4 regions of the Alteromonas sp. CI.11.F.A3 genome follow, and region 4 is predicted to be linked to each of the others. Evidence: predicted binding sites of a transcription regulator. Region 4 holds the regulator's gene; each other region holds the start of a gene.
What was found. Region 4 encodes sigma-54, which starts transcription at its own class of promoters, with help from an activator protein. Its sites were predicted from a motif close to GTTGGCACGNNNNTNGNNT; they were not measured.

Region 1: the regulator sigma-54 is predicted to act here: its motif matches at 894-912, upstream of R1T43_RS04110 (EF-hand domain-containing protein).
Region 2: the regulator sigma-54 is predicted to act here: its motif matches at 1,541-1,559, upstream of R1T43_RS13310 (formate/nitrite transporter family protein).
Region 3: the regulator sigma-54 is predicted to act here: its motif matches at 2,143-2,161, upstream of R1T43_RS05860 (nidogen-like domain-containing protein).

Annotation. Positions count from the first base shown of each region.
Region 1 is NZ_CP136708.1:942,066-945,641, reverse strand. Features, by position in the region: gene R1T43_RS04115 (DNA polymerase II) at 1-741, shown strand, start outside; gene R1T43_RS04110 (EF-hand domain-containing protein) at 983-1,567, shown strand; rRNA gene rrf (5S ribosomal RNA) at 1,669-1,784, opposite strand; rRNA gene R1T43_RS04100 (23S ribosomal RNA) at 2,059-3,576, opposite strand, start outside.
Region 2 is NZ_CP136708.1:3,089,595-3,093,170, forward strand. Features, by position in the region: gene R1T43_RS13305 (DUF3488 and transglutaminase-like domain-containing protein) at 1-1,320, shown strand, start outside; gene R1T43_RS13310 (formate/nitrite transporter family protein) at 1,748-2,596, shown strand; gene R1T43_RS13315 (bifunctional protein-serine/threonine kinase/phosphatase) at 2,641-3,576, shown strand, end outside.
Region 3 is NZ_CP136708.1:1,379,841-1,383,416, reverse strand. Features, by position in the region: gene nhaC (Na+/H+ antiporter NhaC) at 1-768, opposite strand, end outside; gene R1T43_RS05865 (PA4780 family RIO1-like protein kinase) at 1,069-1,929, shown strand; gene R1T43_RS05860 (nidogen-like domain-containing protein) at 2,223-3,455, shown strand; gene R1T43_RS05855 (invasion associated locus B family protein) at 3,530-3,576, shown strand, end outside.
Region 4 is NZ_CP136708.1:3,951,476-3,955,051, forward strand. Features, by position in the region: gene lptA (lipopolysaccharide transport periplasmic protein LptA) at 1-424, shown strand, start outside; gene lptB (LPS export ABC transporter ATP-binding protein) at 427-1,152, shown strand; gene R1T43_RS17010 (RNA polymerase factor sigma-54) at 1,228-2,712, shown strand; gene hpf (ribosome hibernation promoting factor) at 2,742-3,029, shown strand; gene ptsN (PTS IIA-like nitrogen regulatory protein PtsN) at 3,038-3,481, shown strand; gene rapZ (RNase adapter RapZ) at 3,519-3,576, shown strand, end outside.

The sequences.
Region 1 (3,576 bases), 1.7 Mb from region 4:
GTTATCTATGGCGATACAGACTCTACCTTTGTACATGTGAATAATAACACTTCGTTAGGCACGCCTAATGAAACGGGACAGTCCCTAGCAAACACCATTAATCGCAAATGGCAACGCAAGCTTCGTGATGAATATGATATAGACTGTCATTTGGATATTGAATTTGAGACGCATTTTGAAACCTTTTTTATGCCCACCATAAGAGGCTCGGCGTTAGGCAGTAAAAAAAGATATGCAGGCTTAAAGCAAACTGGCGATAAAAAAGAACTCGTTTTTAAAGGGCTAGAAAATGTTCGTTCGGACTGGACTGAATTGGCTAAAAACTTTCAGTATGAATTGTATCGACGAGTTTTTGAAAAAGCCCCGGTGACCGATTTCATAAAGCAAACGGTTGATGATATTCGCCAAGGAAAAGAAGATGCGAGGCTCATTTACGCAAAGCGGTTGAGGAAGCCCTTAAACGACTATATTAAATCCTTGCCTCCCCACGTTAAAGCAGCGCGTCTTGCAGATGACATTAACCGTAATGCGGGCAAACGACTACGTTACCAACATAATACTACAATCCGCTATGTTATGACCGTACAGGGGCCTCAAACCACTGAACATCAACTATCACCGCTTGATTACGATCATTATATCGACAAGCAGATTATGCCTATCGCCGATAGCATACTTCCTCTTATCAACCTTTCATTTAGTCAGCTCACTAACGAACAATTATCGCTATTCCCAAATTAAGGTAACGGTAAATTTTTATTCATATCATGAATGTCTCATTCGATTATATTTGCCTGAATATATTTCAAACTCTTGTTTCGATTTAACAAAAATGAACAGCACACCATATTACAGCTGCTCACAGTAACGTTTAATATTCAATAACTTACTACGCTGGCACAATCAATGAATGATGACAAGTGAGTATTTTATTTCTTGCTCTAATCGAGCAATGCCTTATTCACTACAGAAGGAGAATGTGATGAAAAAGCTTACACTATCACTTGTAATAGGTGCAGTAATGTCAACGACCGCCGCAGCGGGTAATGCCTTTGCAGGGAACGTGCAGATGAATCAAGACTCCAAAATTTCTGCTGACTTCTCATCCCTTGATAATGATGGTAATGGACACATCACCAAGTCAGAACTTCAACAATCAACGTCGATGAAAAACTTCGGTAAAATGGACACTGATGGAAATGGAAAACTAACCCAGTCGGAGTTTAAGCAATACGTTGAAGCGAATCCGAGCAAGTTTTCTGAGAAAGTTGTAGCAACCGTGAGTACCACTGGCACTACTGATGCTGTGCTTACACGCAGAATGAGTACTTCAACATCCCAGTCGATGAATGAACCTATGGTAAAAGCCAAGGGTGAAGAAATGTCGGCAGACATGAAGGCTTCAATGTCGGAGAAATTTGGAAAAGCCGACCGTAATGATGATGGCAAACTATCTATGATGGAAATTAAAAAGGCTGATATCGATGGTGACTTCAATAAGATGGACCAAGATAATAACCAGCTTATTACTAAGGTAGAGTTACGTCAGTATCTAGAAAATAAATAGAACAGTTTTGTATTCGAGCCTCGCGCCAGCGAGGCTTAACTAATTTTCTATCACGCATAAAAAAAGGGCTATCCGTTAGGATAGCCCTTTCTTCGAATGGGACCTGGCAGTGTGCTACTCTCACATGGGGAAACCCCACACTACCATCGCCGCTAATACGTTTCACTTCTGAGTTCGGAATGGGATCAGGTGGTACCGTATCGCTATGGCTGCCAGGAAAAACTGGTTGCAAACTTTCGTTCGCGTAATACCGACTTATTCAGTCCATATTACGTTAATAATTAACAATTTTGGAATTCTGATATTCACGTAATCAATCTTTGAGCACTGAGTATTACTACTCTATTTGCTTTAATTAGCTTGTACACAACACCGAAGTTCTTCATATCGCACTTCTTTAGCGAGTAAGAAAATGGTCAGTCGAGTTTCTCGACGTTTAAGCCATTTTCTACGACTAAGCGTAGCGCCATAAAAAGCCTCTTGGGCGTTGTATGGTTAAGCCTCTCGGGCAATTAGTACAGGTTAGCTTAACGCCTTACAACGCTTCCACATCCTGCCTATCAACGTCATCGTCTATAACAACCCTTCCGGACTTTAAAAGTCAGGGATGACTCATCTTTGGGCCGGCTTCCCGCTTAGATGCTTTCAGCGGTTATCCGTTCCGAACGTAGCTACCGGGCAATGCCATTGGCATGACAACCCGAACACCAGCGGTTCGTCCACTCCGGTCCTCTCGTACTAGGAGCAGCTCCCATCAATCATCCAACGCCCACACCAGATAGGGACCGAACTGTCTCACGACGTTCTAAACCCAGCTCGCGTACCACTTTAAATGGCGAACAGCCATACCCTTGGGACCGACTTCAGCCCCAGGATGTGATGAGCCGACATCGAGGTGCCAAACACCGCCGTCGATATGAACTCTTGGGCGGTATCAGCCTGTTATCCCCGGAGTACCTTTTATCCGTTGAGCGATGGCCCTTCCATACAGAACCACCGGATCACTATGACCTACTTTCGTACCTGCTCGACGTGTCTGTCTCGCAGTTAAGCTAGCTTATGCCATTGCACTAACCTCACGATGTCCGACCGTGATTAGCTAACCTTCGTGCTCCTCCGTTACTATTTGGGAGGAGACCGCCCCAGTCAAACTACCCACCAGACACTGTCCATAATCCCGATAAGGGACCAATGTTAGAACATCAAACATACAAGGGTGGTATTTCAAGGACGGCTCCACACAATCTAGCGACTGTGCTTCGAAGCCTCCCACCTATCCTACACATGTAGGTTCAATGTTCAGTGCCAAGCTGTAGTAAAGGTTCACGGGGTCTTTCCGTCTAGGTGCGGGTACACAGCATCTTCACTGCGATTTCAATTTCACTGAGTCTCGGGTGGAGACAGCGTGGCCATGGTTACACCATTCGTGCAGGTCGGAACTTACCCGACAAGGAATTTCGCTACCTTAGGACCGTTATAGTTACGGCCGCCGTTTACCGGGGCTTCGATCAAGAGCTTCTCCGAAGATAACCCCATCAATTAACCTTCCGGCACCGGGCAGGTGTCACACCCTATACGTCCTCTTGCGAGTTAGCAGAGTGCTGTGTTTTTAATAAACAGTCCCAGCCACCTGGTCACTGCGGCCCTCATCTGCTCAAGGAGCAAGTCCTATCACAAACAAGGGCGTACCTTCTCCCGAAGTTACGGTACAATTTTGCCGAGTTCCTTCACCCGAGTTCTCTCAAGCGCCTTAGTATTCTCTACCTGACCACCTGTGTCGGTTTGGGGTACGGTTCATATAATCATAAGTTTAGAAGCTTTTCCTGGAAGCAGGGCATCAACAACTTCACTACCGTAGTAGCTCGTCTCGCATCTCAGCTTTAAGAATCCGGATTTACCTAAATTCTCGGCCTACTTGCTTTCACTTGGACAACCAACGCCAAGCTTGCTTAGCCTTCTCCGTCCCTCCATCACTGATTATATAAGTACGGAAATATTAATCCGTTTCC
Region 2 (3,576 bases), 860 kb from region 4:
TTTGACGGTAAAACGTGGACCATTAGCCCAAGACGAAAACAAGCTGAAGCACAGCTTAAAACCATGGGCCGAAGTCTTGCAGCGCCCTCAACTAAGGCATCATTAACACCCTCAGAAAACTACCAGTTGATTGTAGAGCCCAGCAATCAGCGCTGGCTATACTCTCTTGATGTGTCTGCTGAAAACACAGATTTAGACAATCCTGAGATGTGGCGTCAGTTTAATTATGCATTAAGAGCAGCACGTCCAATTGTGGGTAAACGAGCGTTTTATTTAACTTATTTTCCAGATACGCCACTTGTTAGTGAGATATATGATTTTGATTATCAGCTTAATATTCAATACCCAATAGACAGTAACCTACGTACCCAAGCGTGGGTAAAGCAGCTAACGGCAAATGTACAAAGTGAGCGAAGTATTGCCGAAGATATTTTACGTCACTTTAAAACCGGTGGATTTAGCTACACCCTACAACCTAACGCTATGCCGAACTCGCCTATAGACACCTTTATGTTCGAAGCAAAGGCAGGATTTTGTGCCCACTATGCCAGCGCCATGGTGTTTGCCCTTCGGGTTGCGGGTATTCCTGCTCGTATGGTGACAGGTTATCAAGGTGGTGAATTATTAAGTGATAACGTAATACAAGTTCGCCAATATGATGCCCACGCTTGGGTGGAAGCGTTAATAGACGGCGTTTGGGTGCCATTCGACCCTACCAGTATGGTTGCTCCCTCTCGCATTTCCTTTGGGTTAGAGCAAGCACTAGCCGATTTTAACGAAACCCGCAGTGAAGGCATGTTTAAAGATTTAGGTTCTGCTGAGCTGTTTTTATCGATAAGAGGATGGTTTCGCCAGCTAGATTATCAGTGGAGTAGATTAGTACTGGGTTTTGATAATCAAACACAAACGGATTTATTGAAAAAACTCCTTGGCGATTTAACCTCTCAAAAAATGACGTTTTTCTTTCTAAGCGTAATTGGAATAGTGAGTATTTTTTTGCTGGTGTTGTTCTTCCCTATTAGAAGAAAGTCGACCTTGCCTAAACATCAACGCATTTATTTAAACGCCGTTGAGTTGGTGTCGAATTTTACTCAGATAGCGAGAGAAAATAAGGGAAGTACTGCCTACTTCAAACAAGTGAAACCTTTTTTACCAGCAAATGCAGCATCGCTATTTAACACGCTTACTCAAGACTTTGAACATGCACAATATCAAGGTGCCACAGACGGTGGTCGCGATAGCCAAAAGCAAAAAGAACGTACCATGACAGATGCACTTGCTGCGTTACAAAAAGACTTAAAGCGAACAAAACCAAATTAACGCTGTGTATTGTTGATCCGCTTTAGTGTCCGCTTTAGTGTTCACTATAGTGATCAGCGAAAAATGCGTAAGTACATTTGGTATAATATCCACCAATTCAGTGCACCTTAGCACTTCATTTGCACCATTGTGGTTTGATTCTGATCATTCCAGCAATACATTAGCTTAAGTGAATAACAATAAAGCACTGATTTAAAACAATTTAAAATAAAATCGCTTTTTTGGCACTATTCTCGCTAACCATTAATCAGTACGAGTCGGTTTGTAAGCTGACTAACACAATCTATCGAATTGGATAAAGACGTCCACAACCTTCTTTGGAAACAGGGAATGGTGTGGACGTTTTTTTTTGTTCGTTTGTTCTATCGATGAAAGCAGTGATGTGGCTCGTTAATTTAAAATAATTTACAAATCAGGGTGATTAATTATGGCTTATTTACTTCCCGCCGAGTTTGCCACGAAAATGGTAGATGCCGGTGAATCTAAAATCTACATGTCTACTCGCGACACACTTATACGCGCCTACATGGCAGGTGCAATATTAGCGCTAGCTGCCGTATTCGCTATTACTATTGCAGTGCAAACAGGCATCTTCCTACTGGGAGCGGTATTGTTCCCCGTCGGTTTTTGTATGTTGTACTTAATGGGGTTTGATTTGCTAACCGGTGTATTTGTACTCACGCCTCTTGCGTACTTAGCGAAACGACCCGGTGTTACTCCTAAACAAATTTTACGTAACTGGGGTTTAGTCTTTTTAGGCAACTTTGGCGGGGCATTGACGGTTGCCTTTATGATGTCTTTTATTTTTACCATGGGCTACAACGTCGATGGTGGCGCTATCGCTGCTAAAGTAGCCAGCATTGGTGAAGCAAGAACATTAGGCTATGCAGAGCATGGCACCGCAGGTTGGTTTACTATCTTTATTCGCGGCATGCTTTGTAACTGGATGGTATCACTAGGTGTAGTTGGCGCTATGATATCTACACATGTAAGCGGAAAAGTGCTGGCCATGTGGATGCCTATCATGCTGTTCTTCTTCATGGGCTTCGAGCATTCTGTGGTAAACATGTTCTTATTTCCATTCGGTCTTATCATGGGCGGTGAATTTTCCATCATGGATTATTTCGTTTGGAACGAAATTCCAACAGCCCTTGGTAACCTTGTTGGCGGTTTAGCGTTTACTGGTTTAACGATTTACAGCACCCACGTTAAAACTGCACCTAAGCGTAAAATTCCTGTTGCTGAAAAAGCACCAGCGAAAGTCGCTGCCGTATAATTTATCAAGCCCGATACGCTTCCACTGTATCGGGCTTTTTTCTTATGCAGATACAATCTTTATCACTTCACTATAGCGAATGCAGCAGCGCTGGCGTTAAGCCTATAAACCAAGACGCGTGCGATGCTTTTATCCCCGCTAATACTAGCCCAGCTTTGACATTAAAAGGGGCTGCCTTTGCGCTTGCCGATGGCATAAGCAGCAGTACGGTTAGCCAAATTGCCAGTGATTTGGCAATTAAAGACTTTATTAAACAATACTTTTGTACCCCTGAAACGTGGGGGGTAGCGCAAAGTGCTAAAACCGTTATACAAAGTATCAATGCCACTTTATATACCAAAACCCAGCAAAGCCCTTTTTGCTATACCCCTGATAAGGGTTACGTATGCACTTTTTCTGCGGTTATTGTTAAAGGCGATACGGCGCATATCTTCCATGTGGGTGATGCCAGAGTGTGTTTGTATTCCGATGGAAAGCTACAAGTACTTACCCAATCTCATCGGGTAAACCACTCAAAACATGAATCTTACCTCGCTAACGCACTGGGCGTGCATGCTAATGTGGACATCGATTACCTTACGGTACCGTTAAAAGCAGGCGATACCCTTACTCTAATGACAGATGGCGTGTATGAGTATGTCTCTTCCCTCACACTTGCTTCACTGATATCGACGGTGCACGCACCTGAGAATGACGCTTCTGTTCGTAACAGCTCTTTTCAAAACAGTTCTAGTGTAAAAAAGAGTGACACACCTCTCGCGCAACGCCTGGTAGATTTGGCGCTAGAAAACGACAGCAATGATAATGTTTCCTGCCAGTGTATAACGGTAGCGAGCGTGGGCGATGGCAAATTTGTAACACCGGAATATGCGGTTGATGAAACGTCACTTCCTATTATTAAGCAGTTAAATGTAGGAGAGACAGTAGATGGCTATCGTATTGAACGACAACTATACCAATCGGCTAGAAGCCATGTTTTC
Region 3 (3,576 bases), 2.1 Mb from region 4:
AAGCGCTAAAGCCATTACAACAACCGCCGGCAACAGTGCCCAAGGAGAGATGTAAAAATTATCTTCTAGCGCATTAGTTATGCCTGCAATTTTTGCAAAGGAAACGCTTTGTGTATCAATAACAAAAAAGCCAACGGCTATGTAGATAACTAACGCTATAAACATGGCGGGAATAGTGGTCGCCATCATATTTTTGATATGAGAAAACACGTCGGTTCCCGTTACTGCTGGGGCTAAGTTAGTGGTGTCAGATAACGGTGATACTTTGTCACCAAAAAATGCGCCAGATACAACTGCCCCAGCAGTCCAATACATGGGAATATCGAAGCCTTCACCGATACCCATTAATGCCAGCCCTACTGTGCCGACACTTCCCCAACTGGTGCCTAGAGAAACCGACACTACCGCACATATAATCATGCCAGCAGCCAAGAAAATTTCAGGGGAAAGCGCTTTTAGACCGTAATAAATAATGGTGGGAACCGTTCCACTGGCTATCCAAACCCCAATAATCATACCAACGGTTATCAAGACCGATACCGATGGGAGTGCAACATGAACAACGTGGAAGATACCTTCTCGTATGTCTACCCAAGTAAGGCCTAAATACATGCCAACTAAACTGGTTAGCGCGAGACCGAGGGTAAGAGGAATATGAGGTTCAAATACCCCAAAGTAAAAAATTTGCGTGCCCAAGATAATTAGGGTTAGCACCACAGGGGTTAAGGCAAGTAACAAACTTGGCGTGACAGGTTGCTTATTGTTCATGTCGTTGTCCGTTATTTAGAAATCCATTCCTAAATTTGATACGCGCATTGGCTTTTAACAGATCTGCTGAACAAAAAGAGGAAAGCGTCGTTTTTAGTGAAAGTCCTGTGCTTACTTCACTTAGGTAATAAAGTGGTATTTAATTTATGTCGTTCATTTAAAGAGGGATTGGTAAAAAAGTGCTGTTACTTCACTGCTCTTAGTTTTCAACACTGGTATACTAGTTAAGCAAATTGAATAAACACATAGAGCACCTTTATAAACAATGATGAAAACACAACACCATTTAGCAGGCAGTGAGTGAAAATACCTAAACGCCTACAACCCCTCGTCGATGATGGTTTAATCGACGAAGTACTAAGCCGCTTAATGAGCGGTAAAGAAGCCGATGTTTTTGTTGTTCGCTGTGGTGAACATGTTCGCTGTGCAAAGGTTTATAAAGATGCCGTTAAACGCAGCTTCAAAAAAGCGGCGCAGTATCAAGAAGGCCGAAAAGTAAGAGGCGGACGCCAGGCACGCGCCATGGGCAAACGTTCTAGCTACGGTCGCCAAATAGAGGAAGAGATTTGGCAAACAGCAGAGGTGGATGCCCTATCACGCTTGAACGAAGCGGGCGTGCGTGTGCCTGATACGTACTGTTGTATTGACGGCGTGCTGCTGATGGAGCTGGTGTCTGATGAACACGGTGATGTAGCCCCACAATTAGGGCACGTTAGCTTTAGTAAAGAAGACGCTATAGAACAGCATAAAATCATGATGCATAATATTATGCTTATGCTTTGCGCGGGTATTATTCACGGCGATTTATCTGAATTTAATGTGCTTGTTGACAACAATGGGCCGGTAATCATCGATTTGCCTCAAGCGGTTAATGCTTCGGCGAACAATAATGCCGAGGCCATGTTTGCCCGCGACGTTAACAATATTCGACGCTATTACGGCGAGTTTGCTCCTGAGCTATTAAATACTAACTACGCAAAAGAAATGTGGGCGCTGTTTGAAGAAGCTAACTTAACGCCTAACTCTGTGCTAACCGGTGAGTTTGAAGATGACAGTGAAGAGGCTGACGTAGGCGCAATACTCGAAGAGATACAAGCTGCTGCTGACGAAGAGCAAGAACGATTAGCCCGCATTAATTTTTCTGATGATGATAATTTATAGATAGATAAAACAATGGGGCAGAATCATTTTTTAAAAGAAATGTACTCGGCCTCTTTGGTGTACGCTCTATAAATATCATCGCCCTCCGCTACGCCCAACCCCGATTGATTAAATTTAGTACAATCAATAACTTATACTGTCAGCTTTACTTACACACTCTTATCATTCATATCGAAAGACAAAAATTACCCTTTATAAATCAGATTGTTACCTTATGGCATGGATTTCGCTAACTCAGCCCGCGCTACGCTGTAAATAAAAACAAAAAATTGTCTATTAGGGTATAATTTATAATGAAATTCAAACACACACTCATTGCCGCCACTCTGTCTTTTGCTGTGCTTTCTCTGCAAACTCATGCTGACGTTATTATCTCAGGTATGGGCGGCGCAGCCGACTACGGTTCTGACCAAACTTTTACCGAGTATTCCCCCACGATCGACCTCCCTTTCGATGTAAATATTGATGGAGTAAACTTTGACACGTTTAACGCATTTACAAGCGGGGGCATCGATTTATATAGCAGTGAGCTTTCTGACTTAGAGCCTGCTATAGCGTCCCTAACGCCTTTTTTTGCATCGGGAAACTACGACTGCTGGAGCTGCGGTGACACTTATATTGGCTCACCGTCAGAAGGTGTTGTCGCTGTTACGTGGCTAAACATGAGCGTAGATGCATTTTATAACGACGACGACGAAAACAATCGTCAAAACACTTTTCAAGCATTGATCATCGACCGCTCTGACGAGACCGGCCTCGCTGGTGATGTTGATATCGAATTTCGCTACGACGAGCTTTCATACCGCGATGAAGGGATCTCATTTGATGGGATTACTTGGGGTCAATCAAGAGCAGGGATATCTCTAACTGACGAACAATTTATTGCGTTACCTGGTAGTGATTCAGAAGCGATTTTAGAACTCGTTAACGCCTCAAATGTAGGCGAGGATGGTATATGGGCATACTCTGTTCGTAACGGTGAAGTAACACTAGCCACAGCGTCAACGGGTAGCGAAGGCACAGGAACTGAGCTTGACCCTTTCATGCCTTCAGATGATGTTGATGGCAGTTGGGAATTCGAGTTTAGTATTTCAGACGATCAAGTGGTATTTATCGACCCTGACGTAGCGATTGGTTACGACTATGTGGTGGAGTCTGGTCCAGAAATAGCCTCAGTTATTTTGCCAACGGGCTTCGATGCTGATTACGAATTGTGGTTAATGGGTGATTCTGGATGGGAATTCACTGACAACCTAACGGCTGAAGAAGAGTACTTCTTTGGTACTGACGGCGTGACTGAATTTCGTGTTTTGGGTATCGACACTACGAACATGATTGACCCAGACGATGCATTGGCATTTGTTACTGGTTTATCATTCGTTGATTCTGGTGACGTGGTTATGTCTCAAACACCTATCACTGAATTTGTTGCTGAGCCTACATCGGTAAGCGAGCCAAGAATGTTTTTCGTTCTACTAACAGCTTTTGGATTATTCGCCATCCGCGCACGTAAAAGAACTAAATAAGCCCATTATCGGTTAATTTAAGTTGTTTACATGGGGCTTCACAGCCCCTTCTTTTTTTACACTGGAAATTGACAATGAGTTTCATATTATCGCAACCCAATATTGCGAAATTAGCAGCCCT
Region 4 (3,576 bases):
CGGCAAAAACAAAACGTCATTGTTTAAAGATGATGTACGAATTACCCAAGGTTCTTTGGTAATAAATGCCGATGAAGTTGAAGTTATTGCCAGCGAAGGTGATGGACGAGAGATATTCGTTGCTCGCGGCAAACCAGCTAGCTACTCGCAAGAACTTGAAGACGGTGCCACCGTCACAGCGAAAGCCAATGAAATTCGCTATGAAGTGGTAAACCGAACTATTTCTTTACAAGGTAGTGCCGAGCTACAGCAAGACACCAGTAAAGTACAAGGCGACAAGATTACCTTCGACATGGTCACAGAACAATTGCTTGCAACAGGCGGCGAAGATGGTGAAGGTGGCAGAGTAACTACCGTATTTACGCCTGAGGCAATACGTAAAGCGTCATCGAATAACGAAGGCGATAAGGCGGACGACAACTAATCATGGCAACGTTGAGCGCACAGAGCCTTGCAAAGGCGTATAAAGCACGTCAAGTGGTTCGCGATGTAAGCTTATCAGTATCGACTGGGCAAATCGTTGGATTACTCGGCCCAAATGGTGCCGGTAAAACCACTACCTTCTACATGATTGTTGGCCTAGTACCCCTTGATAAGGGCAAAATCAGCATTGATGACAGCGAATTAACCCACGAACCCATGCACGAACGAGCACGTCGCGGAATTGGATATTTGCCGCAAGAAGCCTCGATTTTTAGAAAATTGACGGTGTTTGAAAACATCATGGCTATCTTACAAACCCGTAAAGGGTTAAGTTCAGCAGAACAAGAACAAGAAGCCGATGCGCTACTTGATGAATTTAATATCAACCATATACGTAATAGTACGGGTATGAGTTTATCCGGTGGTGAACGTCGCCGAGTAGAAATCGCACGAGCATTAGCAGCCAATCCGCAATTTATTTTGCTAGATGAGCCATTTGCAGGTGTTGATCCTATATCGGTTAATGATATAAAGAAGATCATTCAACATCTTCGTGACAGAGGAATTGGAATCCTTATCACCGATCACAACGTAAGAGAAACACTGGATGTGTGTGAGAAAGCGTATATTGTGAGCCAAGGCGAACTCATCGCGCAAGGGACGGCAGAACAAGTTTTAAGTAATCAGAAAGTAAGGGATGTATACCTAGGAGAACAATTCAGGCTATAGTTACTGTAACCGAATTGTCACTTTCAGTTTTAAACACGGGTATATTCACAACAAGAGTTTAAAAATAAGACGTAGATGAAACCATCTTTACAGCTAAAGTTCAGTCAACAACTTACCATGACACCGCAGTTGCAGCAGGCAATCAAGCTGCTGCAGTTGTCTACGCTCGACCTGCAGCAAGAGATTCAGGAAGCACTAGACTCAAACCCACTTTTAGAAGTTGAAGAAGGCGGCGATGACCACCCTGTTGAGAAAAACAACATGGATGGAGACGACCCTTCTGTAGAAGCGGCTCCAACTGCATCTAGCGATTCGTTAGAAGCTGGAGATGCGCTTGAAAAGAATGACCTTCCCGACGAGTTGCCAATTGACAGCACATGGGATGAGTATTACTCGGCCTCATCTGCACCCGCTCCAGGTCCATCTAATAATGATGACGACCAACTGTTTCAGGGAGAAACTACCGACAATATTCAAGACCATTTGCTTTGGCAGATGCGTTTAACGCCGTTTTCGGATACCGACCGCGCAATTGCTACCGCCATTATCGACTCAATTGATGAATCTGGTTACCTCAACGTACCCATTGAACAGATTTTAGAGTCAGTGAATTCCGACGATGTTGAAGAATTGGTGGAAATGGACGAAGTTGAATGTGTACTAAAACGTATTCAAATGTTCGACCCTATCGGTTCAGGTTCACGTACTCCGCAAGAATGTTTGCTTGTGCAGCTTCGCCAGTTCTCAGACGATACGCCATGGCTTACTGAAGCAAGACAGCTTATCAACGAGTATTCAGATCTACTTAGCAGCAAAGACTACCGTACGTTAATGCGTAAGAGCCGTTTGAAAGAAGATCAACTTCGCGAAGCCATGCGCTTATTGCAAACGTTGAATCCTCGTCCAGGTAGTGCATTAATTACCAAAGAGCCGGAATACGTTATTCCTGATGTTTCGGTAAACAAAAAGAATGGCCGTTGGGTGGTAGAACTTAACCCCGATAGCCTGCCTAAATTAAGCGTAAATCAGCAATATGCTGCCATGAGCAGACGCTCTAAAAACAGCAGCGATTCGCAATTTATTCGCTCGCATATGCAAGAAGCCAAATGGTTTATAAAAAGCCTTGAGTCAAGAAACGACACCTTGATGAAAGTCGCGAACTGTATTGTGCAGCAACAAATGGGCTTTTTCGAGCACGGCCCAGAAATGATGAAACCAATGGTGCTTAATGATGTCGCAGAAATGGTAGATATGCATGAATCCACCATTTCACGTGTCACCACGCAAAAGTATATGCATACTCCACGTGGCATTTTCGAATTGAAGTATTTCTTTTCTAGTCACGTGGCAACGGAATCTGGTGGTGAGTGTTCATCTACCGCTATTCGCGCACTAATCAAAAAGCTTGTGGCAGCGGAAACGCCCAGCAAGCCATTAAGCGATAGCAAGATTGCTCAATTGTTGGCCGAACAAGGCATTAAAGTTGCCCGGCGAACAATAGCAAAATACCGGGAATCGTTATCGATTCCGCCGTCAAACCAACGCAAAAGCCTTATCTAAAGGCCTTGATAATTTAAGGAAGACGAAATATGCAAATCAACCTTACCGGTCATCATGTCGAAATTACTGACTCTTTGCGTAGCTATGTCGATACTAAGTTCAGCAAACTAGAGCGTCACTTTGATCACATATCTAATGTGCATGTCATCCTGAACGTCGAAAAACTCAATCAAAAAGCCGAAGCCACCATGCACCTTAGCGGCGCAGAAGTGTTTGCTTCATCTCATAATACAGATATGTATGCGGCGATAGACAGCATGATCGACAAGCTCGACAGGCAAGTTATCAAGCATAAGGAAAAGCTGAAAAAGCACTAAATATTAGTATGGAAATTCAAGCCATAGTAAGTTTGGACCGCACCGAGTGTGCGGTTCAATGTAATAGTAAAAAACGTATTCTAGAGATTATTAGCGACATTGCCGCTAAAAATAATCCCGACATCGATCAGGCCACAGTTTTAGCTAGCCTACTTGGCCGCGAACGAATGGGAAGTACGGGTATTGGCAATGGCATTGCATTGCCTCACGGTCGATTGCCGGGTTTAGAACACGTTATCGCCATTATTGTAACCAGTAACCCTGCCATCGATTTTGATGCGCTTGACGATCAACCCGTAGATATATTCTTTGCCTTGTTAGTACCTGAAGAAAAAACAGAGGGTCACTTACAAACACTTGCTACCGTTGCCGGTAAACTAAGTGATAAAGAAACGGTGAAAGCCATTAGGCGGGCCTCCACCAGTGACGACATTATTACGGCTTTAAGCTAATAAAGCACAGCACCATATTTTAAAGGGAGAAATGCAGGTGAAACTGATTATTATCAGTGGTCGATCCGGTTCAGGAAAATCAGTTGCGCTACGTG